DNA from 3 places in the Paraclostridium dentum genome. Region 2 is predicted to be linked to each of the others. Evidence: riboswitches for the same ligand, from Rfam matches in the RefSeq annotation. Region 2 holds a riboswitch; each other region holds the start of a gene.
What was found. A riboswitch is a leader RNA that binds a small molecule or an ion and turns the genes downstream of it on or off. The one in region 2 is predicted to bind thiamine pyrophosphate.
Positions count from the first base shown of each region.

Region 1: linked by a shared signal. The riboswitch ahead of thiD (bifunctional hydroxymethylpyrimidine kinase/phosphomethylpyrimidine kinase) and the one ahead of thiS (sulfur carrier protein ThiS) in region 2 are both predicted to bind thiamine pyrophosphate.
Region 3: linked by a shared signal. The riboswitch ahead of ACN6I1_RS08065 (phosphomethylpyrimidine synthase ThiC) and the one ahead of thiS (sulfur carrier protein ThiS) in region 2 are both predicted to bind thiamine pyrophosphate.

Region 1 covers NZ_CP183813.1:888,923-899,305, reverse strand. Annotated here, with positions in the region: gene tenA (thiaminase II) at 1-3, opposite strand, end outside; gene thiM (hydroxyethylthiazole kinase) at 3-788, opposite strand; gene thiD (bifunctional hydroxymethylpyrimidine kinase/phosphomethylpyrimidine kinase) at 820-1,623, opposite strand; TPP riboswitch at 1,714-1,816, opposite strand; gene ACN6I1_RS03955 (dicarboxylate/amino acid:cation symporter) at 1,871-3,127, opposite strand; gene ACN6I1_RS03950 (SH3 domain-containing protein) at 3,448-4,329, opposite strand; gene ACN6I1_RS03945 (hypothetical protein) at 4,591-4,785, shown strand; gene ACN6I1_RS03940 (MOSC domain-containing protein) at 4,987-5,424, opposite strand; gene moaC (cyclic pyranopterin monophosphate synthase MoaC) at 5,426-5,896, opposite strand; gene modB (molybdate ABC transporter permease subunit) at 6,065-6,706, opposite strand; gene modA (molybdate ABC transporter substrate-binding protein) at 6,708-7,472, opposite strand; gene ACN6I1_RS03920 (4Fe-4S dicluster domain-containing protein) at 7,488-8,030, opposite strand; gene ACN6I1_RS03915 ([FeFe] hydrogenase, group A) at 8,030-9,406, opposite strand; gene ACN6I1_RS03910 (4Fe-4S dicluster domain-containing protein) at 9,418-9,975, opposite strand; gene fdhD (formate dehydrogenase accessory sulfurtransferase FdhD) at 10,002-10,383, opposite strand, start outside.
Region 2 covers NZ_CP183813.1:406,896-417,278, reverse strand. Annotated here, with positions in the region: gene ACN6I1_RS01785 (thiazole synthase) at 1-618, opposite strand, end outside; gene thiF (sulfur carrier protein ThiS adenylyltransferase ThiF) at 631-1,434, opposite strand; gene thiS (sulfur carrier protein ThiS) at 1,436-1,630, opposite strand; TPP riboswitch at 1,825-1,936, opposite strand; gene ACN6I1_RS01770 (30S ribosomal protein S1) at 2,077-3,306, opposite strand; gene ACN6I1_RS01765 (phosphatase) at 3,408-4,121, opposite strand; gene ACN6I1_RS01760 (MATE family efflux transporter) at 4,241-5,638, opposite strand; gene dinB (DNA polymerase IV) at 5,778-6,863, opposite strand; gene ACN6I1_RS01750 (DUF1846 domain-containing protein) at 6,937-8,445, opposite strand; gene ACN6I1_RS01745 (DUF1540 domain-containing protein) at 8,853-9,173, shown strand; gene ytaF (sporulation membrane protein YtaF) at 9,275-9,898, shown strand; gene ACN6I1_RS01735 (PTS sugar transporter subunit IIC) at 9,936-10,383, opposite strand, start outside.
Region 3 covers NZ_CP183813.1:1,770,418-1,780,800, forward strand. Annotated here, with positions in the region: gene ACN6I1_RS08045 (APC family permease) at 1-558, opposite strand, end outside; gene ACN6I1_RS08050 (gamma-glutamyl-gamma-aminobutyrate hydrolase family protein) at 602-1,339, opposite strand; gene ACN6I1_RS08055 (sigma 54-interacting transcriptional regulator) at 1,607-3,616, opposite strand; gene ACN6I1_RS08060 (protein adenylyltransferase SelO) at 3,735-5,207, opposite strand; TPP riboswitch at 5,419-5,524, shown strand; partial or broken gene ACN6I1_RS08065 (phosphomethylpyrimidine synthase ThiC) at 5,642-5,950, shown strand; gene ACN6I1_RS08070 (hypothetical protein) at 5,949-6,221, shown strand; gene ACN6I1_RS08075 (TraX family protein) at 6,269-6,976, opposite strand; gene ACN6I1_RS08080 (hypothetical protein) at 7,144-7,662, opposite strand; gene ACN6I1_RS08085 (VWA-like domain-containing protein) at 7,834-9,243, opposite strand; gene ACN6I1_RS08090 (ATP-binding protein) at 9,247-10,374, opposite strand.

The DNA of each region.
Region 1 (10,383 bases), 480 kb from region 2:
CATTAAAATACCTCCACCCTTGAAGACTCTTTTAACTTATCTTCATTTAATTTATATATATTGTCCATTAAATTTACTTTAAAGCTTCCAATCCCTATCTTGTCTATATCTGTTAATTCTCCACATAAACTCATTGTAAGAACACCCATTGCTGCAGAATTTAAAATTTCATTACTAGCTCCTAAATAACTCCCTATTAAACTAGCACTCATACATCCAGTGCCTGTTATTCCTTTTAGTTTAGGAGTTCCATTATGTATTTTTATAATTTTATCGCCATCAGTTACTACATCTACTTTTCCAGTAGCTACTACCACACATTCTAGTTTTTTAGCAACTTTCTTAATAATATCGTCTATGTTTTCATCATCATCAAATGAATCTACACCTTTTCCTTTTACATTAAATCCACCTATGTACTTAATTTCAGCTGCATTACCTTTAATTACGTCAAACTTTACTTCGTTTAATAAAGTTTTTACTAACAAAGATCTTGAAGGTGTTGCAAATACCCCTACTGGATCTAATATAACTGGCTTTTTATGCTTATTCGCTATTTTACCAGCCTTTACAAATAATTCTCTATGAGAGGAATTCATTGTTCCAATATTTATTACTACAGAACTTGCAATAGGTATTATTTCTTCTGCTTCTTCATAAGAATAACTCATCAGTGGACTTGCACCTATAGCTAAAGTTATATTTGCACAATCATTAATTGTAACTTCGTTAGTGTAATGAAGTACTAATGGGTTAATTTCTTTAACTTTATTTAATAATTCAAACATAATTTCATCTCTCCCTTTTAAATGCTTATATCTATTTATTTGAGTCAAATTTATAAAAATGGTGTACTGGTCCTACTCCTCCACCTATATCAAAGCTATGTCTTATAGCGTTAGTTATATAGTCTTTTGCATTGGAAACAGCTTGTACTATATCAAATCCTAGTGCTAAATTTGCAGTTATTGCAGATGATAAGGTGCATCCTGTTCCATGAGTGTTTTTTCTATCCAATCTTTCGCTTTTATAAATTTCAAATGTATCCTTACCTATTAAAACATCTACTGCATCCCCATCTAAGTGTCCACCTTTCATTAACACATACTTAGGTCCTAGTTCTAATATTTTTTTCCCAACTAATTTCATGTCCTCTACATTATCAATTTTAATCCCTGTTATTTCCTCAGCCTCTAATGTATTTGGCGTTATTATGTATGCTTTAGGTATAAGATATTTTATTAAATTATCTTTAGCCTCAGGTTTTAAAAGTGAATATCCACTTTTAGATATCATTACTGGATCTACTACTAAGTACTTTGGATTATATTTATCTAAAGATTCAACAATCGCCTTTATTATTTCTGGGCTAGATACCATTCCTATTTTTACTGCTTTAGGTGGTATATCATCAAATACTACCTCTATTTGTTTTTGTATTATTTCTTTGCTTAAATCTTCTACTAAAAATACTCCATGAGTGTTTTGAGCAGTTATAGCTGTTATTACGCTCATTCCATAAGTTCCTATAGCACTAAATGTCTTTAGGTCTGCTTGTATACCTGCACCTCCTGATGAATCTGAACCTGCTATTGTAAGTGTTGGCACTTTATACTTTTCCATTAGATGTTTCCCCCTTGATTTTTGTATTAAAAAAAGCTATATTCCTGTAGGAATATAGCTTTTAATTTACTATGCAAATAAATTTCATTTGTATATTTAGTAAAGCTTTCCTACGCTGGTATTATCCAGATCAGGTTTGAGGGTTAATGAATAAATTCATCTCTCAGCCGTTGGGGCACCCCTAGCTATTCATTTTAGATTACAGTTTAATTATAGCTCACTAAATTTATATGTCAATAAAAATTTATTACGCTACTTCTGCCGCATCTATATTAGTTACTTCTAACTCTTTTTCACTACTTGCAACTACAAGTGTACAAGTGTTGTCTCCCATAACATTTACTGTAGTTCTAAACATGTCTATAATTCTTTCTACTCCCATTATAAGTCCAATACCTTCAAGTGGAAGTCCTACTGATTGAAGCACCATTGATAGCATTATCATACCAACACCTGGAACTCCTGCTGTTCCAACTGATGCTAAAGTTGCTGTTAAAACTATTGTTAACATATCGTTGATACCTAAATGAACTCCATAAACTTGCGCTATAAATAAAGCTGCTACACCTTGCATTATAGCTGTTCCGTCCATGTTTATAGTAGCTCCCATAGGTATTGTAAATGAACGTATACTTTTACTAACTCCCATTTCTTCCATAAGCTCTAAACTTACTGGAACAGAAGCATTACTTGATGCAGTTGAAAAAGTAACTGCAGCTACTTTTGAAAATTTACGTACAAATCCAATGAAACTAACTTTTGTAAATACTTTTAATGATCCTCCATAAACCACCACTACATGTAGTAATAGTCCTAGTAATACAACTAATATATATTTAACTAATGATCCTATTGCATCTGCTCCTACTGTAGAGAAAGTATTTGTAATAAGTGCAAATACTCCAAAAGGTGCAAACATCATTATTACACTAACCATTTTCATACAAACTTCATTTGCACACTCAAATAATTTTTTTAAAGGTTTTGCCTTTTCTCCTACTAAACTTATTGATACTCCAGTAAGCATTGCAAAGAATATTATTTGTAACATTTCCCCTTTTGCAAAAGCCTCTATAGGGTTTGATGGTATCATATTTAATATTATTTCTGATAGTGACTGATTTTTTGCTATCGTAGTAGATTGACTAGCTACAGTTCCTAAATCAAGTCCTGCACCTGGCTTTAATAAAACTCCTAAAGCTAATGATATACAAATAGCTACAGCTGTTGTCATTAAATAGAATCCCATAGTTTTAAATCCAATTCTACCTAACTTCTTTATATCTTCCATAGCAGATACACCGCATACTAATGAAACAAATACTAGTGGCACTACCATCATTTTTATAGCCTTTGTGAACCCATTTCCTATTACATTTATAATTCCACCTAATAAAACTGTATCTTTAATATAACTACCTGGCATTTTGCTAAGTATTACACCAAATAACATTCCTAAAAATAATCCAATTAATATTTTACTCGTTAATCCAAGTTTCCTCATATGTGTTTCCTCCATCTCTTTATCATATTAATATTATACACTAAAATCCAACTTTTTTGTAATTTTTTAAAGTTTAAGCATATTAAAACGCATTTTAACTTAATATAATTAAGTAAGTATATTTTTAACTTTATTATATTTTGTCTATCTTGGATATAACTTTATATATATTCTAAAATCAACTTAAAAAACTTAATTTTCAAACTATTACATTTTTCTACTTATTTTTATTCATACATATACGATTATTCTTTATATTTTTAATAAAAAAAGACGGTACGTAAGTAACTTTACTTAACGTACCGTCTTTTTTATGTCAATTATTTTAATATTTTTATTTCCATGTTTTGTCTTCCAAACTTAACACATTCTGCTTCACTGTTCATAAATATATCTATTCTTTTACCTTTTATAGCACTTCCACAGTCTTCTGCTGTAAATACCATGTCAAACTTAGGTATATATACTTTTGTTCCATATGGTATTACAGTTGGGTCAACTGCTATAGTTCCCCATTTAGGAGTAGTTCCTGTTGAAGTTATAGTATCTCCAGCATATGCTGTTGCTTCTATAGACATTGATGTTCCATTGTTGTTATTAGATGAAGCTTCTGCTTGTGAGTTAGAAGCTTCATTTGTTGTTGCATCAGATACTGTAGACGCACTCTTAACTTCTTTAACTGTATCATTAGCTTGTTGTTTAGCTTGGTTTTGTTCTTGTTCTTTAGCTTGAGATTCTGTTAAAACATAATCACCACAAACCCATCCTTCTTTTTTATCATCTAATTTAATTCTATACCAATTATTTTGTTCTTCTAAAAGTTTAATTTCTGTATTTTTATCTAATGTATCTAATTTATCATGTTCTGTAGCTGGCCCTTTTCTTACATTTAATTTGCTAGCAGTTACAGTTGCATTTTCTTTATCAGTATAATCTCCACTTACCCATCCTTCATTTCCATCAGTAAGCTTAATCTTATTCCATCCATTATTTGTTTCTAATATTTCAACTACCATACCTCTGTCTAATGATCCTACTCTTTGTTCTTCTATTGATGGACCTTTTCTTACATTTAATTTTTCTGCTTTAACTACTTCTCTTTCTGCTGCATATATATTACTTGTAGATGTATAAAGTCCTCCTACAACTAATCCTAATGCTAATATTAATGATGATTTCCTCGCTCTTTTATTCATACTCATAGTATCCCTCCAGTTAATTTAAATAAATAAAAATTATATATTATTGACCATTATGTCTTGTAAAATTCGTATTTTATGAATTTGTTACTTTTCTGTAACTTTTAATTAATGATAATATATTTTTGGACCTTTGTAAACACATTTTCTATAATTACCAGAAAAAGGGTTACAAATTAGTTACAAATTTAGTAACAATTTAATGTTTCATACCCCTAAGGATGAGTGTATAAATATCCATATATTAATATGGAGGTATTAAGTATGATAAGTTTTTGCTCAATGTGTTCTGGTATTAGCGAGGATGAATTAAAAAGAGCTTTATTAGAAGTTGATATAAAAGAAGATTGTATATGTGAATGTGGATCAGAATTTACAGCTTATGTAGATACTGAATTAATAACAGCAAAAGATAAAGAAGACTTTATAGCTCAGACTCTAGAAATATTAAATAAATAGTCATTTTGAATTATTTATTTAATAGTCTTAGGTAATCTTATAGTTTCCATGTTTTTTTATACGTTATCTATAACATTGCTTAAATTAACTATATTTTAAAATGGCATGAGTCCAGTTAAATACCGTACTCATGCCACTTAAAATTGCTTTTTATATGTATCCACTTGAAATGAATATATTTATTTCTTAGTTGCTTTTATATTATGCTTCAATAATTTCTATTTTATCTCCACATTTAACTTCACCATCTTTTATTATTTTAGTGAATATTCCTTCTCTAGGCATTACACAATCTCCAACTTTAGTTTTTATCTCACAACCTTTATGACACTTCTTCCCTATCTGAGTAACTTCTTGAATTGTATCACCTATTTTTAACTTTGTTCCTACAGGCAGCTCATACAGAACTATACCTTCAGTTGTTAGGTTTTCGGCAAAAACTCCAGGAGTTAAGCCATCTATTCCTTGTTTTCTTGTTTTTTCTATACTTTCAATTCCAAGTAAGCTTATTTGTCTATGCCACTCACCTGCATGGGCATCTCCAACAAGACCATGATTTTGTTTAAACATTCCTTTTTCTATTGGTTTTTTTATAGTTCCTTTTTTCTCACTTATATTTATAGATACTACTTTTCCTATATTATTCATTTCTAATGTACTCCCCACTTTTTCCACCTACTTTTTTTACAAGTCTTATATTATTTATAACCATATCCTTATCTATAGCTTTGCACATATCATATATAGTAAGTGCTGCCATAGACACAGCTGTTAAAGCCTCCATCTCTACTCCAGTCTTACCTACAGTAGATACTGTAGCTTCTATTTCTATTTCTGTTTCTAATATATTAAATTTAATATCCGCTCCTGTTAAAAATATATTGTGACACATAGGTATTAAATCCCATGTTTTCTTTGCGCCTGTTATTCCTCCGACTTGTGCTACAGAAAGTACATCACCTTTTTTTATTTTTCCTTGCTTTATTATCTCTATAGTTCCTGACTTCATAGATATGCTACCTTTAGCTGTAGCTGTTCTTTTTGTTTCATTTTTTTCACTTACATCTACCATTTTGGCTTTCCCATGTTCATTAAAGTGAGTAAACTCCATATTAACCTCCTATTCGAACCATATCTATTTCCACATATTCTCTATTTTTAAAATTGTATTCTTTTGGTAAATAAAAATGTTTAAAGCACAAAACTTAAACAATTTAAAATCTAATGTTATATTTAAGCTTTGTGCTTTTATTTTTTAATTAAAACTTAATCTTATATTCTATTTTAATTTATTTAATATAAATATAGTAGTAAAACTTATTATTATAGTTATTATTATTAGTATATTTGCTTCCCTTATATCACCACTTTCTACGAAAAAATATATGGCTAAAGGTACCGTTTGAGTCTTACCTGGTATATTGCCTGCTACCATTAAAGTTGCTCCAAATTCTCCAAAAGCCCTCGCAAATGATAATATAGTTCCGCCTATAATACCTTTTTTAGATAATGGTATTATTATTTTCCAAAAAACCTTACTATCAGTAGCTCCAAGGTCTTTAGCTACATCTTCATATGTGGTATCTATTTCTAAAAAAGCAGTTTTACAGCTTTGATACATCATCGGAAGCGCAACTACTATACATGCTATACATGCCGCCTGTGGAGTAAAAATCAATGATTTTTCAAATAAATTATATACAAACTCTCCTACTGGCCCATTTTTCCCAAGAACTACTAAAAGTCCATAACCAACAACAGATGGTGGTAATACCATAGGTATAATTATAAAAGATTCTATAATTGTTTTAAATTTAAAATTATATTTTGTAAATATTCTAGCCAAAAAAATACCTACTACTAAAGTTATCATTGTAGCTACTACAGAAATTTTTATGGATAAGATTATGGCATCTTTCATATTAATTAGTTACACATTCAAATCCATATTTTTTAAATATTTCTTTAGACTTTGAACTATTTAAGTATTTAATAAATTTATCCGATTGAGATTCATTCTTTGTACTTGCTACAATAGCTGCTGGGTATATTATTGGCTTATGCATATTATCATCCACTACTTCATAGATTTTACACTTATCAGAACTTAATGCATCTGACTTATATACCATTCCAAAGTCTACGTTGTTTGTTTCAACATAAGACAATACTTGCTTTACATCTTTTGCATATATTATTTTATCTTTTAATTTGTCATACATTCCCATATTCTCTAATGATTCTTTAGCATAGTCTCCAGCTGGAACTACTTTAGGTGTTCCTATAGAGAACTTCAGATTGCTGTCATTTTGATCTAAGTTTTTATTTGATTCTTTATTTGATATTATCACAAGTTTATTTTGTAATAAATCTATTTTAGAATATTTTTTTATAAGTTTTTTCTTTTCTAATACATTAATTTGCTTAGGTGAAGCAGATATATATATATCACAATCTGCACCTTGTTCTATTTGCTTTTGAAGAGTTCCAGATGCCCCCAAATTAAGGGTAATATTCACATCATTTTCTTTTTCATATATACCTTTTATTTCTTCTAAAGGTTCTTTTAAACTTGCCGCAGCTGATATAGTTATATTTTGTTTTTCTTTAGAATCTTTACTACACCCACTTAAACCTAATACTAATATAACACTTACAATAAGTAAAATCTTATTTGTTTTTTTCATTAGTTATACCCCTTATTATAAGTTGGAAATGCATGCTGCTGCTTGTTTTCTTTTATCATTTATGATTACTTTTACATCCTCTTCTTTTACTATTTTAAATGCTTTAGTAGGACATACATTTACACATGCAGGACCGTCTTCCTTCCCTGCACATAAATCACATTTATTTGCTACCATTTGCTCTTTGAAATATAATTTATCTGAATCTATATTATCTAATTTAATTTCTTTACTTACTATTTCTATAGCTCCTATAGGGCATGCTATAATACATGTTTTACAGCCAACACATTTTTCTTCCTTAACTACTATTGCTCCATTTTCTCTTTTTATAGCTTCATTAGGACATACATTTGCACAAGGGGCATCTTCACATTGTCTACATTGAATAGGCGCACTTACTTCTGCAGTTTTTACAACAGTAAGTTTTGGATTAAAGTTTATATGATTTGGATCTTGTAAAAATATATTTTCTTCAGAGTGAGCTACTACGCATGCAATAGAACATGTTCTACATCCTATACATTTATTTGGGTCTGATATAACAAAACAATTCATTATTTAGCCACTTCCTTTCTAGTACAATAATTTGTATGTAATAAATGATGTGATTTTTCTCCTAATGGTTCTTTTAAAAATTCATCATATATTTTCTTTATAGCAGGACTTTCATGAGATTTTCTTATCTCTATATCTCTATCGTGATTGTAAGTTGATTTTCTTCTATTTGCATAAGCTAATTCTCTATATTCATCTAGTAAAAGTTTTGGTTGACCTCCTCCACTAATACATCCTTCTGGACAAGTCATAACTTCTATAAAGTGTAGGTCACAATCACCATTTTTAATATCTTCTAATATAGAAACTACATTTTTTAAACCACTTATCGCTGCAACTTTTAGACTTAAGTCTCCTACTTTTATAACAGACTTTCTTATTCCCTCTCCACCTCTAACTTGAGTTACCTCTACGTTAGGAATTGCTTGGTTAGTTATAAGCTCATATCCCGTTCTTATAGCAGCTTCCATAACTCCACCTGTAACACCAAATATAGTTCCTGCTCCAGTATAATCTCCTAGAGGAGAGTCAAAGTCTTCATTTTTTAAACTGTTAAAGTCAATCCCCATATCTTTTATTAAATATGCTAGTTCTCTAGTTGTGATTACAACATCTACATCCTTGTATCCACTTGACTTCATTTCTTCTCTATCACATTCAAATTTTTTACAAGTACATGGCATTACAGCTACACTAAATACATCTTTAGGATCTACATTATTCATTTGAGCACCATAAGTTTTAAACACTACTCCACCCATTTGTTGAGGAGATTTACAACTTGATAAATGGTTTGTAAGTTCAGGATAATTATCTTCCATAAACTTTACCCATGCAGGACAACAAGAAGTAAACATAGGAAGATTTTTATTTTCCCCTATTCTTTTTATAAGCTCACTACCTTCTTCCATTATAGTTAAATCAGCTGCAAAGTTTGTATCATATACTCTGTCAAATTTTAGTTGTTTTAATGCTGCAACCATCTTCCCATATGTTAATTCTCCTAAATCACAACCAAATTCCTCTCCTAATGCAACTCTTACTGCTGGAGCACATTGAACCACTGTAAATGAATTTGGGTTAGCTAAAGCTTCTTTAACTTTTTCTACATCACATGTATTATAAGCTGCAAATAAAGGTTCTTGTACGCTTTCTAGCATACCTCTTTCTTCTTTCTTTGCTTCTATTGTATCTTGTCCTAATTCGTATATAGGAGCAAATGATTTACATTGCTGTACACATTGACCACAGATTACACATCTATCTTCATCTATAAATTGAGCCTTTCCTTTTTCTCCTTGTATTGCATCTACTGGACAAACATCACTACATTTTTTACAACCCGTACATAAGTCTTTATCTATATTTACAATCATAACTTATCCTCCTATTTATTATTTGAAATTCCAAGCAAAGCAAGTGCTGCTTTTTTATTTTTTAATTTTTTATCTTCTATAGGAGATACTAGTTTTAATGCATTTTCTGGACAGGCATTTATACATGCTAGTTTATCGCTATCTTTACATAAATCACATTTATATGCTATTACTTTTTCATCTTCTAACTCTATTTGTTCTACTTTTTTTCCATTTTTATATTGAGGTAATAGGTCTATAGCCCCGAAAGGACATGCTAGTATACATGTTTTACACCCAACACATGCTTCTTCTTTTACAATTATTGCATTATTTTCTTTTTTTATTGCCTTATTTGGACATGTATTTAAGCAAGGTGCATCTTCACAATGTTTACATTGTATAGGCATATAAAAATCACCTTGTTTAACTAAATATAATCTTGGTATAACAGGTATTTCTACAGTTCCAACAGTATATCCAACATTATTATTCTTATTATGCTCAACAAAACATGCAACCTCACAAGATCTACATCCTACGCATTTGTTTGCGTCTGCTATTACAAACGAATTTAATGTACTTTTCATATTCTCCCACCTTTTAAGTTTATTTTTTAATACTTAACTCTATATCCATTAGCATATATATTCATTCTTCTTCCTCTTACAAATCCAACTAAAGTTATATTTAACTTTCTTGCAAGCTCTACTGAAAGATTTGTAGGAGCTGATTTTGAAACTACTATAGGAATTTGCATCTTACATGCCTTTTGCATCATTTCAAGAGAAATTCTTCCGCTAACTACTATAAATTTGTCTTCAAAATTCACATCATTTAATACACTATATCCAATTACCTTATCCATAGCATTATGTCTAGCAACATCTTCACATATCACTACAGGATCAGCTCCGTCAAACAGTGCTACACTGTGAACTCCTCCAGTATCTTTAAATAATTGAGATGATGTCAAGTTCATGTGCATTGAATTGTAA
Region 2 (10,383 bases):
AGTATTAACTAGTACCGCAGCTGCTCCCATTTCCATAGCTTCCATAGCTTGTGAAGGCTTCCCTATTCCTGCATCAACGATTATCGGTATATCTATTTCATCAATCATAATTTTTATCATTTCTTTCATCTTAAGTCCTCTATTAGATCCAATTGGTGCGCCTAATGGCATAACTGCTGCTGCTCCAACTTCTACAAGTTTTTTTCCTGCATATAAATCTGGTGTCATATACGGCAATACTATAAATCCTTCATCCGCCAAAATTTTAGTAGCTTTTATAGTTTCTTCGTTATCTGGTAATAAATACTTAGAATCACTTATCACTTCTATTTTTATGAAATTTCCACATCCCATTTTTCTAGATATCCTAGCAATTCTAACTGCTTCAACATGATTTGTTGCACCTGAAGTATTTGGTAGTATAGTCATTTTTTTTGGAATATGACTTATAATATTTTCATCTTTATTATCTAAATCAACTCTTCTTAATGCTACAGTTATAATCTCACTTTCACTTGATTCTATAACTTTTGGCAAAATCTCATTTGAGCCATACTTCCCTGTTCCTATTAATAATCTGCTGTTAAATTCATGTCCCCCTAATACTAATTTATCCATTTTTATCCCCCTCTATTTTATGTATTCTATCAATATCTTTGTAGCTAGATTAGCCATATGGTTTGCACAAATCGATACTCTAGGTGCCATAAGTCCATCCCCTTCTTTTGCTTCACTGACTTCATCCCCACATATAAAAAATTTATCTTTTATCTTTCTTGTTTTTATTATGTTAGAATCATAAAAACCTGCCATTCCAGATGATGAAATAAGGTATTTATTTTTCATATTCTTTAATACAAAACTTGCAATTTCAGCTTTGTATCTAGGATTGTCAAATGCCTCCATTATAATATCTACATCCTCAAATTCATTTATATTTGATGAATCTATAATTTTATTTACAGTATCTATTTTTATAAATGGATTTATATTTTTTATATGATTTTTAATCGCATCTGTTTTATACTTACCTATATCACTTATAAAGTATTGTTGCCTATTTAAGTTAGATGGTTCAACTACATCAAAGTCTGCTAATATCAGATGTCCTACTCCTATTCTTGCAAGTGATATAGCGATATTAGAACCAAGACCTCCAAGTCCTAAAACAACGACTTTACCTTTTTTCAAACTAGAATGTATATTTGGAGTATGCCTTGCTACCATTAAACTTTCTAACTCCTCAAATGTAGGATTTTCTCCTTTTTTTATTAATGTAACTCTATCTCCATCTTTTAAAAATTTATTTTCTGAAATAGGATATCCATTTAGAATAACTACATCTGCATTCTTTTTAAATCTTTCTTTTATAAAATTAATACTTACTTCAGTCTCATTTAAAGTTTCTAAAGTTTCATTTATAAACAGCTTCACTTTAGCCCCCTCCCACAAACCTTATAACTTCTACGATATCATCTGACTTTAATATATATGAGCTATATTGATGATTTTCAATGATATCTAGATTAACTTCTACAACAACATTATCAACTTTAAGTTTTAATTCATCTAGTAAGTTTAAAATCGTAGTCCCAGGTTTTAAACAAATCTCTTTCCCATTTACCTTCATATATTCCTCCTTAAATATAAAATTCGCTTTGCTTGAGCGACTACGTCTGCGAACCACTTCATGTAGCTCAAATTTCATGTCGTCAACGTCCACTCGGTAAACTCGTGTCCCGTTACTCAAACAACTTCGTCTGTTGCGCAAAAAAGCGCCCTCTTTTTCAGAGAACGCTTTCATATACATCAAAAATAATGCTTATTTACTATATTAAGCTTCCCTACGCAAGAATTACCTTGATCAGGTTTTTAGGGTCTGAAAGTTATGGCTTTACTTCTCAACTATCCAATTATAGCTCCCCTAGCCTTATATTCATTTTTACAAGTTGAGTATATCATAGTATTTTTTTATATTCAATAAAAAGTTAATACTTATATTTTTATGCATACTTTTATAATATGACAATAAAAATAGTATCTAGCTAAAACTAGATACTATTTTTATCACTTCTTTTATTTTAAATCTTTGAATTTATCTTTAAATAAATCACCTAATGATCCTAATGACTCTTCTACCTCTAAAAATTCAGAGTAATCTTCTTCAGGCTCTTTTGTAGCTTCTTTTAATGATACAACCATTCTTTTATCTTTATTTTTTATATCTATTATCATAACGTCTATTATATCTCCAACATTAACAACATTAGATACTTTCATAACTCTATCTTCGCTTAATTGAGATATTGGTAAGAATGCTTCCACTCCAAGTTTAACCTCTACAAAAGCTCCTCTTTCTATAAGTTTTAAAACTTTAACATTAACAATATCTCCAACTTGCATTTCTTCTTTTACAGAATTCCACGGATCATTGTTTATATCTTTTATAGCTAGTCCTACTTTTTTATTTTCTTTGTCTATTTTTATAATATATACATCTACTTCTTGTCCTTCTTTTACTACATCTTCAACTGATTCTACTCTATGCCAAGCTAATTCATTTATATGTGCTAAGCCTTCTATTCCACCTAAATCTATGAATGCTCCATAGTTCATTATTTTACTTACTTTACCACTTCTTTTTTGACCTATTTCAAGAGAGTTAAATAAATCCTCTTTAGCTTGCTTAACTCTTGCTCTTTCAGCTTCTCTATCAGCCTTCATTTTTTCTCTTTTAGCTGCCTTTTCAACTTCTATTCTTTCATGAGCAACTTCTCTATGAGATGCAACTATTCTATTTCTTCTTAAATCCATTTCTATCATGTAAACTTCTAAATCACGTCCTACATATGCAGCTGTATTGTTTACAAATGTAACATCTATTTGAGATAACGGTATAAATACAGTCTCTGTTTTATAACTTGCAAATAGTCCTTTTTCAATGCTTCTTTCTACATGAACAGTTAATATAGTATGGTTATCTAAAGCTTCTTTTAGCTCTTTTCTAGTAGCTTCAATAACAGCTTTTTTAGCTGATAAATACATTGTTCCATCTTTACGATTTATCTTAGTTATTTCTCCACTTATTTCTTGTCCAACACTATACTTATCTTCTATTGTTTCATCTTTAGCTAATATAAGTTCAGATATAGATATAATTCCTTCAAATCCATAATTTAATTCTAAATGTAACTCATCATATAATACTTTAGTTATTTTTCCGCTTACTGTTTGACCTATTTTTATACTACTCATTTCTTTTTCTTGTTGCTCTAAAAGTTCTTGCATAGTTTGATTGTTCTCCATTAAACTTCATCCCTTCCTATGTAAACGTTTATATAATTTTTGTATTTAATCATATACTATTATATCACTAACGATATATTATTTGATATTATTAATTGTTTTTACTTTCCAAAAAAATATTCTTTTATATATTCTTCGTTAAAATTCACCACTAAATTTCCTGGGAAATTTACTTCTTCTAGTGTTTTTGTACAATTTTCAAAATTACCAACCTGATAGTATATATGTGCATCACTACCTAAAATAACCTTAACATCATGTTTTTTGCAAAGATTTAATAAAACTTTAGCATTCTCTATTGCTCCAACCCTAAAGCTATTAGTTCTTAATGAAGAGTTGTTTATCTCTAGTAAAGTATTAGTTTCCTTAGCTTTTAATACAACTTTTTCATAATCAACAGGATACCTACTATCGTCTAAATGTCCTATTATTTTTACCTCTTTATTTTCCATTACATTTAATATTGCTTTTGTATTTTCATGTATGTTTCCAGGATTTATGCACGGTGGATGGAAGCTAGCAATAACATAATCTAATTTTCCAACTACATCACTTGGAATATCTATATTACCATCAAAATCCATTATATTAGCTTCTATTCCTTTTAACACTTTAACTCCATTTATTTCTTCTTTTATAACGCCTAAATTTCCAAAATAAAAAGGATGTGTACTTCCAGGCATATTAGGAGCATGGTCTGATACACCTACATACTTTAGCCCTTTTAATTTGGCTTCATCTATATTCTCTTTAAGTGTGCTATATGCATGTCCGCTTGAAATAGTATGGCAGTGTAAATCTATAATTGCATTCATATTTAATCCTCCTATGTTTTAACTATCTCTTATTATTATATACCCTTTAGTTATATGTATATAATAAATTTATATAAATTTAAAGCTATGGTAAATTTTATTTACCATAGCTTTTTAAATTACTCATCTTTAGTTTTCGCAATTTCTACTGTTGGTTGTATTGCATGATCTATAGATAAAGTTTTTTTGTAAAATACACTAAAGCATATTATCGTTACAATTGCTGCAGTTATATCTGCAACTGGCTCAGCTGTTAATACCCCTTGTAATTTATTTTCAAAGAATATTGGTAATATAAATATTAATGGTATCAATAATATTATCTTTCTAAGTAAAGCTAATATCATAGATATCTTTGCTTGACCTAAAGCAAGGAATGTTTGCTGACAAGCAATTTGTGCTCCAAATAGTAGTATTCCCGCAAAGTAAATTCTCATACTCCATACAGTTATTTCTACAAGTTGAGGGTTGCTATTAAATATAGATACAAATACTTGTGGGAATATCATTATAGCTCCCCACATTAAAGTTGTATAAACTAAACAACTTACTAATAATAGTTTAAATGTCTTTCTAACTCTATCTAACTTATCCGCTCCATAGTTAAAACTTATTATCGGTTGTGCTCCTTGAGTTAACCCCATCATAGGTAATAATATTATTTGCATAACACTACTCATTATAGTCATTGCACCTATGGCTAAGTCTCCACCATATTTAGCAAGATTGTTATTCATAGATATAATTACTAAACTTTCAGTTGCTTGCATTATAAATGGTGATATACCTAAAAGTAAAATAGGCCCAATAACTTTTAAATTTGGAATTATATATTTCTTTCTTATCTTAAGAACACTTTTCTTTCCGACTAAGAATAATAAAACCCATACTGCAGAAACAAACTGTGCACTTATTGTTGCTAAAGCTGCTCCTTTAACACCCATATTAAGTCCAAAGATTAAAATCGGATCCAGTACTATATTTATTATTGCTCCGATTAATACTGTTATCATACCTGTTTTAGCAAAACCTTGAGTATTTATAAAAGGATTTAGACCTAAACCAATTTGCACAAACAAGGTTCCTATAAGATATATACCAATATAATCATTTGCATATCCTATTGTATCTTTACTAGCTCCAAAAGCCCAAAGTATGTTTTCTTTAAAAATTAAAAGAGATATCGTTAATATAATTGCTATTATTACTAGTGTAGAAAAACTGTTAGTCATTATTTTTTCTGCACCATCATTATCTTTTTCCCCCATTTTTATAGCAGCTAATGGAGCTCCCCCCATACCTACTAATGCACTAAATGCTGATACAATCATTATTATTGGAAATGCTACTCCAACACCAGCCATTGCTAGCTCCCCATTAGGCATTCTACCTATGAAAATTCTATCAACTATATTGTATAAAACATTAACTAGCTGAGCTATTATAGCAGGTAAAGCTAATTGAAATAATAATTTTCCAACGCTACCTTTACCTAAATCTGTTGTTTGTTTCCCCATAATCGACCTCCATTTTTAAATTTATTATTTTATATAATATCATATTCATTAACAAACTTAAATATTTAACTTTAAAATATTTAAGTTTGTTAATAGATTTGCTATTTATCAATATTTTCCAAGTATATATATACCTATTTTACAGTTTATCAAACAATGAGATATTATGGTATTCTTCTTTTTCACAGTCTAGTAAATTAGATATAGTTACTCCAATTAATCTAATTTGCCTTTCTTTATTTTTTACTTTCTCTATTAAAATATTTGTATTTTTTAATATATCATTATATGTATTTATTGGAGATTCTAATGTTCTTCTTTTTGTAACCTGTTTAAAATCTGCATATTTTATTTTAATGGTTATAGTCTTTCCACATTTATTAATATAATTTAATCTCTTACAGACGTCTTTTACAACATCTTTTATATGTTCATTTAATTCATCTGAGTCAAAGTATACATTTGAAATAAAAGTACTTTCTGATCCTACAGATTTTCTTTCTCTACTAATTTGAACTGGTCTATTATCTATACCTCGAGCAAAATTATACATATCATATCCTTTTTTCTTAAAGATCTGCTCTAGCTCAATTAAAGTCATATTTCTTAGATCATATCCTTTTTTTATGCCCATCATTTTTAAAGTCTTAGAAGTTACCTTCCCAATTCCAAAAAATTTATTAATAGGTAAATCATCTATAAATTCCTGCGCTTTATCTGGAGTTATAACTGTTAGTCCATTAGGTTTTTTATAATCTGATGCAATTTTGGCTAAAAATTTATTATAAGATACACCTGCAGAAGCTGTTATTCCTATTTCATTTTTTATATCTTCTTTTATTTGTTTTGCAATTGTAGTAGCATATTTTATTTCTTTTTTATTTACAGTTACATCTAAGTATGCCTCATCTAAAGATAAAGGCTCTATTATATCTGTATATCTTTTAAATATTTCTCTTATTTGATACGATATTTTTTGATATACTTCAAATCTTGGAGGTACAAAAACTGCATGAGGACAACGTACATAAGCTACACTAGATGGCATAGCTGAGTGTATTCCAAATATTCTTGCTTCATATGAGCATGTAGCAACTACTCCTCTTCCTTCTGGACTTCCTCCAACTATAACTGGTTTTCCCTTTAACTTAGGATTATCTCTTTGCTCTACAGATGCATAAAATGCATCCATATCTATATGAATTATTTTTCTTTCACTGTCCACTAAAACACCTCCTTGCCGAAATATTCATAAAAAAACCGCATTGTAATTTTACAATACGGTTATATATCTGTAATTAGTTTTGATATAAGTTAGCTGATGGATATTCTGGATCAGAAGTTGTATCTACTCCTAATTTTCTAAATGTTTGTTCATCATTTAAACTTAACATAGTAGTTGAATGTGCTTGAGCACCTTTTAACATACTTAATTTTTCCATAGCTGCTTGAGCTGTTGGATTTGTAACTGCACATATACTTAATGCTGTTAGAATTTCTTCGCAACTTAAAGCAACATTTCTATTACCTAAAGTATTTGCTTTTAAGTTTATAATTGGTTCTAAAACTACAGGTGATATTAAGTGCATATCATCATTTATATTTGCAAAATGTTTTATAGCATTTAAAACTGCTGCAGCTGTTGCATTCATAGTTTCTGAAGCTTTTCCTGTAAGTATAGTTCCATCATTAAGTTCTAATGCAACTACTGGACATATATCGTTAGGAGTATTTGAAACTTCCTTTAATTTAGCACTATATTCTCTAGCTGGTATTACAACTTTTCTATCTTCTGGCTTTAAATTTAATTCTTCCATTATAAGTTTAATTCTATCGTAAGCACCTTTATCAACTTGTCCTTTTTTATATTCACAAGCTGTTTTGAAGTATCTTCTTATTATCTCTTGTCTTGAAGCTTCTTGAACTACTTCATCATCAACTATTCCATATCCTACTCTGTTAACACCCATATCTGTTGGAGATTGGTAAACAGATTCTTTTCCTGTTATTTTTTCTATTATTTTCTTTAAAACAGGGAATAATTCTAAATCTCTATTATAGTTAACTGACATTTGTCCATATTTTTCAAGGTGGAATGAATCTATCATGTTAACATCTTTTAAATCTACTGTTGCAGCTTCATATGCTATATTTAAAGGATGTTTTAATGGCACATTCCAAACTGGGAATGTTTCAAATTTAGAATATCCAACTTCATTTCCTCTTTTGTTTTCATGGTATAACTGACTTAAACAAGTTCCTAACTTTCCGCTATTTGGACCTGGTGCTGTTACTACTACTATAGGTTTAGTTGTTTCTATATATGGGTTAGCTCCATATCCTTCATCACTAACTATAGTATCTACATCACTTGGGTATCCTTTTGTTGGAGCATGTTTATATACTTTTATACCTCTACGCTCTAATTTATTTATAAAAACTGTTGTTGCAGGTTGTCCTTCAAATCTTGTTATAACAACACTGTTAACATCTAATTCATATGCTCTTAAATCATCTATTAATCTTAAAACTTCCATATCATAAGTGATACCAAAGTCTCCTCTTATTTTATTTCTTTCTATGTCACCTGCATAAACACATATCACAACTTCTAGTTTCTCTTTTAAGTTTTGTAATACTTTTATTTTTGCATTTTCATCAAACCCTGGTAAAACTCTTTTAGCGTGAAGATCAAACATTAACTTCCCACCGAATTCTAAGTATAACTTATCATAGTTATTAACTCTCTCTAAGATATATTTAGACTGCTCTTCTAAATACTTTTTGTGATCAAATCCTATTTTCATTGTTCTTCCTCCTAGATAAATTGTAAATTTAGTAGATATTTTTCAAAAAATAAATTAAAATTAAATTAAATAAATAAAAAAATAATATAAATAGATTATAGTCTTTATTTTTCACGTATCCATTTCATATCATATATAACTATAACCCAATTTAAAGTAAAATAATATCATAAATTTTTATATTTTTCTAGTGTATTTTCTAAAATCAATAAAAAAAAACTAACTCCAAATGAGTTAGTTTAATCAAAATATCTACTAAATGTTTAATCTATTTATCTTAGGACTTACTATTCTAAATCATTTAAGAACTATTTGCAATATATTTTTTTAATTTCTATTTAAATTTTCAGTATATTTTTTCCAGCTTGACTCAATAATATATTTATATTGTAGTGGGAGGTGTTTTTTTGATTAAGTGTTTATCTACAAACTGTACTTTTAATAATAGCGGAGTATGCTCTGCGTCTGTAATTCATATAGAAGGATTCGATGCTGACATTACACCAGAAACTTACTGTAAAACATTTGTTGAAGCAGATAGTTCTGCTAAAATGACAAGTTCTGTATGTGAAAGTGAAACTTCTTCTAAAAATATAATTTGCAGTGCTTCTAACTGTACATACAACTTTAATGGTGCTTGTAAGTCTTCAGATGTTCAAATCAACTCTTTAAATAATACTTGTGAAACATTTATAAAAAGATATTTTAATAGTAATTATGAATATTAATTAAGGGCACCTGTCATGGGTGCCTTTAATATTTGTGCACTAATTTGTCCCTAATTTAATAATATATTATTAATCATTTTATATATTAGGGGTGAATTTAGTTGATAGAGTCGTTAATTTTAGTTTCTTCTTTATGTATAGATACTTTTGTAGCTAGTATAGCTTATGGGACCGATAGAATAAAAATCCCTTTTTATTCTAATTTAGTAATAAATTTAGTTTGTTCCTTATTTCTTTGGATAGCTTTAGCTCTTGGTGGATTTTTAAAAGATTTTTTATCTCCAAGTACCGCAAGTGTTTTAAGTTTTGCATTATTACTATCACTTGGTTTTTTTAGATTATTTGAATCTTTTTTCAAAACCTATGTTAGAAAATTTTCTAGTACAGGTGCGCCTTTGACCTTTAAAGTGTTTGACTTTAAATTTGTTTTAGAAATTTATGCTAATGAAACGAAAGCAGATTATGATAAGTCCAAAACGCTTACACTTAAAGAAGCTGTATATTTAGCAGTTGCTCTTTCATTAGATAGTTTAGCTGTTGGATTCGGTAGTAGTTTAGTATCAATAAATCATTTACAGGTTGTTGTGTTATCTTTTATTATAGGAACTTGCTGCCTTTTTATAGGAGTTCATATAGGTAAAAAGTTTATAGAGAAAGTAGATTTAAATCTTTCTTGGCTTTCTGGATTAATGCTTATTGTCTTAGCATTTATTCGTTTTATATAACATAAAAAGAGAAGCATTATACTTCTCTTTTTATTTTTTATGCAAAATCTATTTCATCAAAACTAAAATCTTCATCTTCATTATTTTCTTCTAATTCTTTCTTTATCATATTTCCTTCATATACTTTAAAGAATGGATAATATGTAACTACACTTATTAATACTAATGCACATGCAAATATAACATTTTTAATATCCATAGATGATAAGTATGCTTGTGCAAAGAATGGTGTAAATGATGGATCTACTATATACCCACAAGTTATAAATCCTATCTTTTGTGCAAAATAAGTAAGTGCTACTGATATAATCGGAGTTATTATAAATGGTATAGCAAGTATAGGATTAAATACTATAGGACCTCCAAATATTATAGGTTCATTTATTCCACATATACCAGGTACAATAGATAGTCTACCTAATGATTTTAAGTGTGTAGATTTACTTTTAGCCATTAACATAGCTAACCCCAATGTATTTCCTGCT
Region 3 (10,383 bases), 1.4 Mb from region 2:
TTGCCCTTGAGGTATTATTAAAAATGGTTTAAAGTTTGCACCTTTTATAAAAAATATTCCTACAGCTATAAATAATATTAATGGAACTAATTTTCCTACAGTCATTATATTATTTAACTTTTTAGATTGCTTCATTCCCATTAAGTTTATAGCTCCAAGTCCTATTACTAAAACTCCAATTATTATGTTTTTAGTTAATGGATCAGCTGCTTGAGGCCATACTGAAGATAATGTAACTGCAAAGAAATTTGCCATAGTAGCCCATGCAATCATACTTACTATCCATTTCATAAATCCAACTTCAAATCCGATAAAGTCACCAAATGCTTCTTTAGCATAAAGGTAAGGTCCTCCATCTTCGTCAAACCAGCTTCCTGCTTCTGCAAAGCATAGTGCAATAGATACCGCTAAAATCATACAAAATCCTAAAATTAATATACTTGCTGGACCTATATTTGAATAAGCTTCACCTGGAAGCCCAAATATACCAGAACCTATAATTGCATTTATACCTAGTAATACAATACTCCAAAACCCTAATTTCATACTTTTCTCCACTTTAATTCCTCCCAGTGTATTTATATTATGCTAAAATTTATTTTTACTTTGATGCTTCTTTTACTAATGCCATAAATATTTTTTGCATTTTTGAGCAATCTTTAGTCATCATTTCTGGATGCCATTGTATTCCTATCACAAAATCTTCGCCTTCTTTTTCTATAGCTTCAACTAAACCATCTTTTGCAGTCGCAGATACGATATATCCTGGAGCTATATTTTTTACTCCTAAGTGGTGGAAACTATTTACTAATACTTCTTTTTCTCCTAATATTTCATATAATCTTGTACCTTCTTTAATTTGAGCTGTATGAGTAGGTACATTTGATAAATGTTCTTGATTATGTTTTATATAAGAACCTTCAATTAAAGATAAGTCTTGGTATAAATCTCCGCCCTCACATACATTCAATATTTGTTCACCTCTACAGATGCCTAATATTGGCTTTTTCATTTCTAATGCAAATTTTAATAATTTCATATCAAAAGTATCTCTCTTTGGCATTATCCCACCTAATTTTATATGTGGTTCTTCATTCCACATTAAAGGATTCACATCGTGCCCCCCAGATAGAATTAGTGCATCTATATTAGATACTTGCTCCTTTATTAGTTCATCATCATAGACCATTGGAACTATATATGGTGTAGCTTTACACATAGCTACAGATTGAACATAGTCATTGTTCACATAAGCTCTTTCGTATCCCGGAAACATACCGCCTTCATCGACTAATAAGCTTCCTGATATACCAACTACTGGATATTTCTTGTTTGTCATTTCATTCACTCCTATAATTTAAATTTTAAAATAAAAAAATGCTACTGCCTTTTTATAAAGCAAGTAGCATGCCAAAACTATTTTTATTTAAATTTTAAATTTAAATAAAAGAAATCGTTATCAATTTAGTTAGTGTTTTTAACTGTTTCATTATTTAAACTATTTTTATTAATAAAATTTTTTTACTAATGATATCTTTTAAATTTAATAGATTCCTTCAACTTAATAGGTTAATTAGGAATTTTTATTTTCCTATTTCAGTGCCTATTAAAGACTATCTAATATACAAATTCCTTTTTCGCTTAGTTCACTTCCTCTTCTTCCTACTTCAGAGTTTATTAAGTCTAATTCTTTCAATATACTTAAAATACCTCTAACCTCACCTTCAGTTATAATCATGCCTTCCTCGTTTAATCTATTAACGATTGTATTTCTTCCCACACATTTATTTAATAAATTTTCTTCTCTTATAAGACTCATAACTTTTCTTGATTTATCTATATTTGTTTTATCTTTTAAAATCTTAATTTCTTGACTATAATCAATTTTCATATTAGTAAGATTATGTGGTAAATCGCAAGTTTTAACTTTATCATCCGTACACATTATATCAATGTACATAGCTGTGTTTTTTAGCTCTCTAATATTTCCTGGCCATGGATATTTATTTAAAATTTCTTTAGCTTCATCACTTATATGCCTTTTCTTTTTCATAAAATAATTTAGCATCATAGATATATCTTCTTTTCTTTCTCTTAAAGACGGAATATTTATAGGTAATACATTTATCCTATAATATAGATCGGCTCTAAATTTCTCTTGTCTTATCATTTCTAATAAATTTTTATTGGTTGCAGCTATAACTCTAACATCAATATCAATTACACTTTCTCCTCCAACTCTCATAACTTGATTTTCTTGGAGAACTCTAAGCAGTTTAGTTTGTAAATATATTGGCATGTCCCCTATTTCATCTAAAAATATAGTTCCGTTATGAGCTTGTTCAAACAAACCTTTTTTCCCACCTTTTAAAGCTCCTGTAAATGCACCTTCTTCATATCCAAACAATTCACTTTCTAATAAATTTTCTGGCATAGCTGCGCAGTTTATAGCTATAAATGGCTGTTTAGATCTTAATGATTCATTATGTATAGATTGTGCCATTAACTCTTTTCCCGTTCCACTTTCCCCTGTAATTAAAACTGTATAATCTGATTTTGAAATCTTTTTACCTAAATCTTTTGATTTTTTCATCTTGATTGATTCAGTTTTTATATCATTAAAATTATATCTAGCAACTTGTCCCTTATCTCTTAACTTTTTACTTAAGTTTTGTTCTAACTTTTTTATATAAGTTATTTCTTGAATACAGTAATACGACCCTGTAACTTTTCCAAAACTTTCTATATCATATTTGTTTATATTTAAATATTTGTTTTTATACTTTATAACTTCATCTTTTATTTTATCTAAATCAAAAATAAATTTAATATCTTTGCTTTTTATTTCACTTATTTTTTTACCTACTAGCGAATCTTCAATATCTAATATATTTTTTAAACTTTGATTGCAAATTAATATCTCTTCTTTATTTGATATGACAGCCATTCCATTACTAGATAAATTTATTATTGAGCTCAGCTCTTCGTTTTTTATAGTAAGTTCTTTATATTTAGTGTTTACTCCAGAATATAAACTAATTACCTCATCTGAGTATTTCATTAGTCTTTCTGTAACATCTTTATCATCTATATTTAATTTAGCTATTATTTGTAAAAATGTAGAACTATCTATGTGTCTATGCCCAAGATCAATTACTTCATCAATATAACTAGGAACTAAGTTAACTTCTCCTGGAGTAACTGCAACCTTTATATCCTTATATTCTTTATTTGAATCATAAGGTATGAAATTTAAATGATTTATACCTACATTATATAAAGTAGATATTGTTTCAAGCACAGTAGATTCATTATCATTTACAACTAATACATCAATTCCTTCGGGTAAAGAAAATAACTTATAAACATCTTTTTGCTTTATACTTCTATTTATTTTTATTATTTTTTTAGTATCTTTAACATATTCTTTTATCCTTAAAGCTCTATTGTCTATCATTGCAAGAACTACATCACCTTTAATTATTTCCTTATTTGATAATTTGTTAAGGTAATAGTTTTTAATTTTCACTTTATCTTTAAAAATCAACTCTATATTTTCATTTAAAAATAATTCTAATTTTGACATCCCATCTGTCACTACAGCTATAGTTTTCATTAAGTAAACTCCTTTTAACTTTTACGTAGTATTGTTATCCTTATTATATTATAAAAACAAATAAAAACCATATTGATTATTTTCATCAATATGGTTTTTATTTGTTTTTAATAATTTATTATGTTCCACAATAAGTTCTATAAGCACAACTTGAAGGCTTAGGCAATTTTGCATATTCCTCTTGATCTTTAGAATGTTCATATGGTTTTTCAAGTACAGTTATAAGTTTTTTAAAGAAAGTAAAATCACCTTTATCAGCAGCTTCTAAAGCTTCTTCTACTCTATGATTTCTTGGTATTACTGCTGGATTTGATTTTTTCATTAACTTAAAAACTTCATCTTGAGAATTTTCTTGTCTTTTTAATCTTTCTTTCCATAAGTTGTACCAAGATTTAAATTCTTCACTATCAAACATTCCTTTTTTATTAATATTATTAAATGTTAATGCTATAAAAGTGTTAGTAAAATCTTCACTATATTTTTCCATAATACTAAGTAAATCTTCTATCAATGCTTTGTCTTGTAATTCTTCATCGAATAATCCTAATTTGAATCTCATATTTTTAATCCAATTTAAATAATAAATTTCTGAGAAATCAGAAATAGCATCTTGCGCAATTTTTATAGCTTCATTTTTATCATCACTTATTAACGGCAATAGAGTTTCAGCAAATCTACATAAATTCCATTCAGCCATATTTGGTTGATTTTCATATGAATATCTTCCATATCTATCAATAGAGCTAAAAACAGTATCTGGATTATAATTATCCATAAATGCACAAGGTCCATAGTCAATACTCTCTCCACTTATAGTCATATTATCAGTATTCATAACCCCATGGATAAATCCAATACTTTGCCATTTAGCAACAAGTTTAGCATGAGCATTTATCACTTCTTTAAGTAAGTTAATATATTTATCTTCATCATGTTTTATATGTGAGTAATGTCTATTGATTGTATAATCAGCCAACTCTCTAACTAAGTTGACTCCTCCATAATTTAGAGCATATTCAAATGTTCCAAATCTAATATGACTAGAAGCTACACGTGTTAAAATTGCTCCTTTTTTTATATTTTCACGAATCACAGATTCTCCAGTTTTTATTACTGCTAGACTTCGAGTTGTTGGAACTCCAAGACCGTACATAGCTTCACTTATTATATATTCACGAAGCATCGGCCCAAGAACAGCTCTACCATCTCCTCCTCTAGAGTAAGGTGTTTTACCAGAGCCTTTAAGCTGAATATCAAATCTATTTCCTGATGGATTTATTTGCTCTCCTATCAGCAATGCTCTCCCATCTCCTAGCATTGTAAAATGTCCAAATTGATGTCCTGCATATGCTTGAGCTATAAAAGCACCTTCGTCTATCTTTTTATTTCCTGAAAGTAATTCTACTCCATCCTTACTTTTAAGGTTATCTATATTTAACCCTAAAAATTTAGCTAAAGAATCATTTAGAATAACTAAGCTAGGTGAAGGTACTGGATTTAAATTTATTTTGCTATAAAAAAAGTCTGGTAAATTCATGTAACTATTATTTAAATTCCATCCTGTTTCTATATTTTTTTTATTATTTTCCATTTTTTCTCCTTACTATAAATAATTAATTTTATAAATATAAGATACCCTTATTTACAGTTTTAAATTAGATATTTTAAATTTTCTAAATAAACTAAAAATATGTAATTTATGTTTTTATAAATTAAAAGCTTTCAAAAAAACCTTTACATAGTAATTTTTTAAGACTATAATGATTTTGAAGTTGCAAATTTATTATTATTTAAAATTAAATATATTTAACTAGGGGTGCCACTTTTGGCTGAGAGATGGATTTATACCATTAACCCTTTGAACCTGAAGTAGTTAGAACTACCGTAGGAAAGTTATTTTCTTCAAGATTATGATTATGACTATATTTTTTAGTCTATTTTATAATATTTCGTAAAGAAGCTTTATCTTATGGTAAAGCTTCTTTTTTATTTTTTAATAAAATATAAAGTAAAGGGGATTTAAAAATGAATTACACAACTCAAATGGATGCTGCTAAAAAAGGTATTACTACAAAGGAAATGGAAATAGTAGCTAAAAAAGAAAATATGGATATAGAAGTTTTAAAAAACTTAATTGCAAATGGACAAATAGTCATTCCAGCTAATAAAAATCATAAGTCTTTAAACCCTGAAGGTGTTGGGAAAAACCTAAGAACAAAAATTAATGTAAACTTGGGTATATCTAAGGATTGCTATGACATTGATGAAGAAATGAAAAAAGTTCAATTAGCTTTAGATATGAACGCTGAGGCTATAATGGATTTAAGCTCTTTTGAAAATAAGAGGTACAACTTGTAAAAAAATAGTATATCTTCTTAAAAATGCAGGTGCAAAAGAAATTCATTATAGAGTCGCTTCGCCTATAGTTACATCCCCTTGTTGTTTAGGTATAAATACATCAAAATCTGAACTTATAGGTTCAGCTATGACTTTAAATGAAATTGCAAATTTCATAGGTTCTGATAGCTTGGGGTATCTAAGTATATCAGGATTTTTAAATGTACTACCTAAAAATAAAACTACATGTTTAAAATGTTTTTTATAATTATGTAAATAAAAAAGGAAGTAATTTAAATTACTTCCTTTTTAAAATTAATTAGCTATTAATTTTGCTAAAGATACAATTACAATTAGATGTATTGGATAGAACCAATAAAACATCCATTTTATAAACTTATTGCTTAATCCTAACTTACCATTGTACATAAGTATCGGAATTATTGCAAATACCATCATCCATTGATAATCCCATAATGTTGCTGCTTCTATAAAATTTGGACCCATTGCACTCATCAAAACAAATAATCCCATTGCAATGTATAATATAGACATAATAAGTTTTTTATCTCTAAAGAAATAAAATATTAATACCATAGCTACTCCAAATATAGACGACTCAGTAAATAACCCACCTATAACCATGAATACAATAGCTAGTAAAGCTCCTATTACTCTCTTAGTTAACTCATTTTCTTTATTTTTAGCTGTATCTATTCCTACAAGCATTACTAAAGCGCATCCTATTGATAAGAAAATATTGTTATGAATTCCAATTAAAAAATCTACCCCTATCATAACTACTCCCATTGAAAAAACTCTAGTTATATATTTAGTCCTGCTTCTCGTATAGAAAAATCCTTCTACTATCAGATAAAAGAATATTGGTGATGCTAATTTACCTAAGTATCCAAACCATATAGGAATGTCAACACCAGCAGGGCTAAAATAAGTATATATATGATCCATCGCCATAAATATAATTGCCATAATTTTTAGTGTAAAGCTACTGAACTTTTGCATATTTTTTCTCCTTTGATTTCTACTTCATATGTTAATTCTTTTGTATATTCGTATATAAGATTATCATAAGTATATTTTTATTAATATTTATATATCTTTCATAAACATTACATTTTTGAAAGAAAAAAACATGTTGAAATATTCAACATGTTTTTCTTTATTAATATTTATAAAATGGAAAAATATTCAACTATATATGAATACATTTGATCTCCTAATGTTACATAGTAATATGCTGGAGTAAGATAATCAGATTCAAACAATTTTTTTGCGTCAGGATTATTTTTATCTAATTGTCTTAATAAGTTTTGCTGTTGTCTCAAACTTATTATATAACTATCAGCTATAAATTGAATTTGCTCTGAGAAATACAAATCAGCAAAAGAATTCTTATAATTAACTCTATGAGTTTCTAAATCATTTCTTACTGAATTAAGCTCTGTTAAATATGCACTTATATACTTATTTGCATGTTTTAAACCCTCCGAATCTAAATCAGCCTTAATATTGATTGTACTCATATTTTCTCTAATTCTCTTTAACTCCTCAAGTTCATTAATTAGTTGTTCTTTACCTTGCAAGTTTTCCACTTTAGGATAATATCTACCTTCTGCAAATGTAATTTGTGAAGAAAAGGGTGTTATAAAAATACTAACTAAAATAATAATAAGTAACTTTTTAATCATATATATGTCTACTCCTTTATAAATGCTATTTATTTTAATATTGCCCAAAGTTTATATATATCATGCTCAAGTTTGATTCGTAATAGTTTATCCACAAATATTAATTAAATATATTTTACTTAATATTAAAAAATAAAGCACATCGATTTTTTATCAATGTGCTTTAATAACTTACAATGTTGGAGCTTGATTATTCATTGAGTATCCATCATCTCTAACATCATTCATATCAATAGTTTCTTCCTTAACTTTAACCTTACTAAGTTTTTTAACTGCTCCATAAGGCTCTTTTAAAGACAATTTATCTCCTCTTCCAGATATAACCCATAAAATTTTATATCCTATAGGAATTGTCTGTAATCTATCTTCACCTTTGCCATCTGTAAAATACACCAATAAGTTAACTTTTTTATTATTAGCATACCTAAACACTGGCGAAAACTTAGTTCCACCTCTTATTTTAAGTCTATCTTTTATATCTTTATAAGATTTAACTTTATAAGTTCTTTTAATTTCATTATCGCATTCAATTATAGTAATTTCTTGATTGTAATTTTTAACTATGTTAAGTACTTCCTTAATAGCTTGCTTAAATTCTTCATCGCTAATGCTTCCACTTATATCAAGTGCAACTGCTATTTCTGCTTTATGCCCTCTAAGTTCGCCTCTTAAGTCCAATCTATTTGGCTGTCTTCTATTTCGTCTTGTTATAGTCTTCTTTTTATTACTTTCAACTGTTCCCATCAATTTTTTTAAATATAAATTCCATGGTAATTCACCTTTACTATTTTTAAGAGCTGATATAATTTCTTCTAAATAGTCTGGAAGTTTTCCTTTTTGAGCATTATTAACAAATTTTTCAGTAAATTCTTTAAAAGTTCTTTCTTCGATATCTTCTGAGTCTTCCCATATATCATGAGTATGTTCAGGACTAAATTCAGTTTCTATATCTTCTCCTACATTACTATCATCTACTTCACCTTCATCATCTTGTTCCATCAAGTTAAGTTCAGTCTGAATATTTTCAACATAATATTCAAATGTTTCATATGGCTCAAGCTTCATAGAATATTTTACATTTACTGATTCTAAAGTTGTAGCATATGGAGGTAGGTTATTTAAAAACTTATTTACTACTATATCCATAGCCATGTTTATAGCTAATGTGCTGTAATTTCCTTTTAGCTTTTTAGCTCTTAGTAAATGCATTGATACTACGTGAAGAATTTCATGTTTTATTGTACTTTCCATTTGTCTCATGTTCAGGTTTAAAAATATTAAAGGATTAAAATATATAATATACTTTGCACCTTTAAAGTTTACAGCAGTGGGACTACTGATATCAAATCTTATTTCCCTTCCCATCTGAAATAAAAAATATCCATAGAAGTTATCTTTATCTTCCATGATGCTTAAGCTAACTTTATCTACAAGTTTAAAAAATTCATTTTTAAAGTCTTTTGGTACATCTAGCTCAAATTTTTCGCCTTTACGGTTAGCTTTTAACATAGAAAATTGATTAATTATTTCATTTGCTCTATAATAAAGACCTTCTGTTTGTTTAATAAAATAATTTTCCATGCTCTATCCCCTTATTAGACTATAAGATTCAAAATATAGTTCTATAAATCTTTCATTTTCTATAGCTATTTTATATAATTCAGGGTAACTACTCTTAATGTCTTTCATAATTCCAACCATTAAATCTATAGGATATAATTTTAAAAACTCAATTAATCTATCTATATAAACTTTTGAATCATTATTATCTTTTATACTTAACTCTAGCTTTTTTAAGATATTCATAGCTGATAGGTACAATCTTGTATGATTTTCATTTTTTACTTTTTCTATAATTTCTGAATCTAATGTTTCTCCTAAAAAAACATCTTCATATGATACTAAAGGACTACAATCTGATTCAATGAAGCTTATAAACTCTTCAGCTATAACTTTTCCTACATTTCCTTTTATTACATTTAAAAATACAGATCTAGGTATTAAATCTTTTTGTTCTTTAAAAATCGTATAACTTTTAGAAACTCTCTCATAACTTCTAGGAGTTGCTCTAACATCTTCATCATTTATTTTATGAAGATACTCAGGGAAAGTAGATATAAATTCTATTACTTTATCTTCTATACCCTCTCGTATTGCCCAGTTTATCCACTGTGTATGATCCGCTTCCATATTTAGCCATACAAATCTATTCTCTTGAGCCGCATCCATATCCACAACCTGATAATCAAAGTCTGAACCATATTTGCTTGAGGGATTCATTGCAGCTAATATTTTAACTTCATCATCTAACTTATATCCATTTATTTCTCTATTTAGTATAAGATTCATAAGTTCTTGTTGTACCGTATGTTCACATCTATTTATCTCATCTATAAATAAGAGAACCGTTCTTCCTTTAGCTATCTGTTCATCAATTTCCCTTAATTTATTATGAACTGCATATATTGTAGTTTTCTTTTCTATATTTTCTCCATTTGAGTTAAGTACTACATAAGATTCTACTGTTGGAAGCCCTCCTATTTCACCTTCTTTAAGTAAGTTTCCATCTATAACAATTAAACTCCAATCATTTTCTTTAGCAACCTTCTTTGCTAATGCAGTTTTTCCTATACCACTTTCTCCAACTACTAAAGGCACTTCCCCTGTAGCTAATACTAAATTAACACTCTTTATTGTATCTATAAAATTCATACTGTCTCT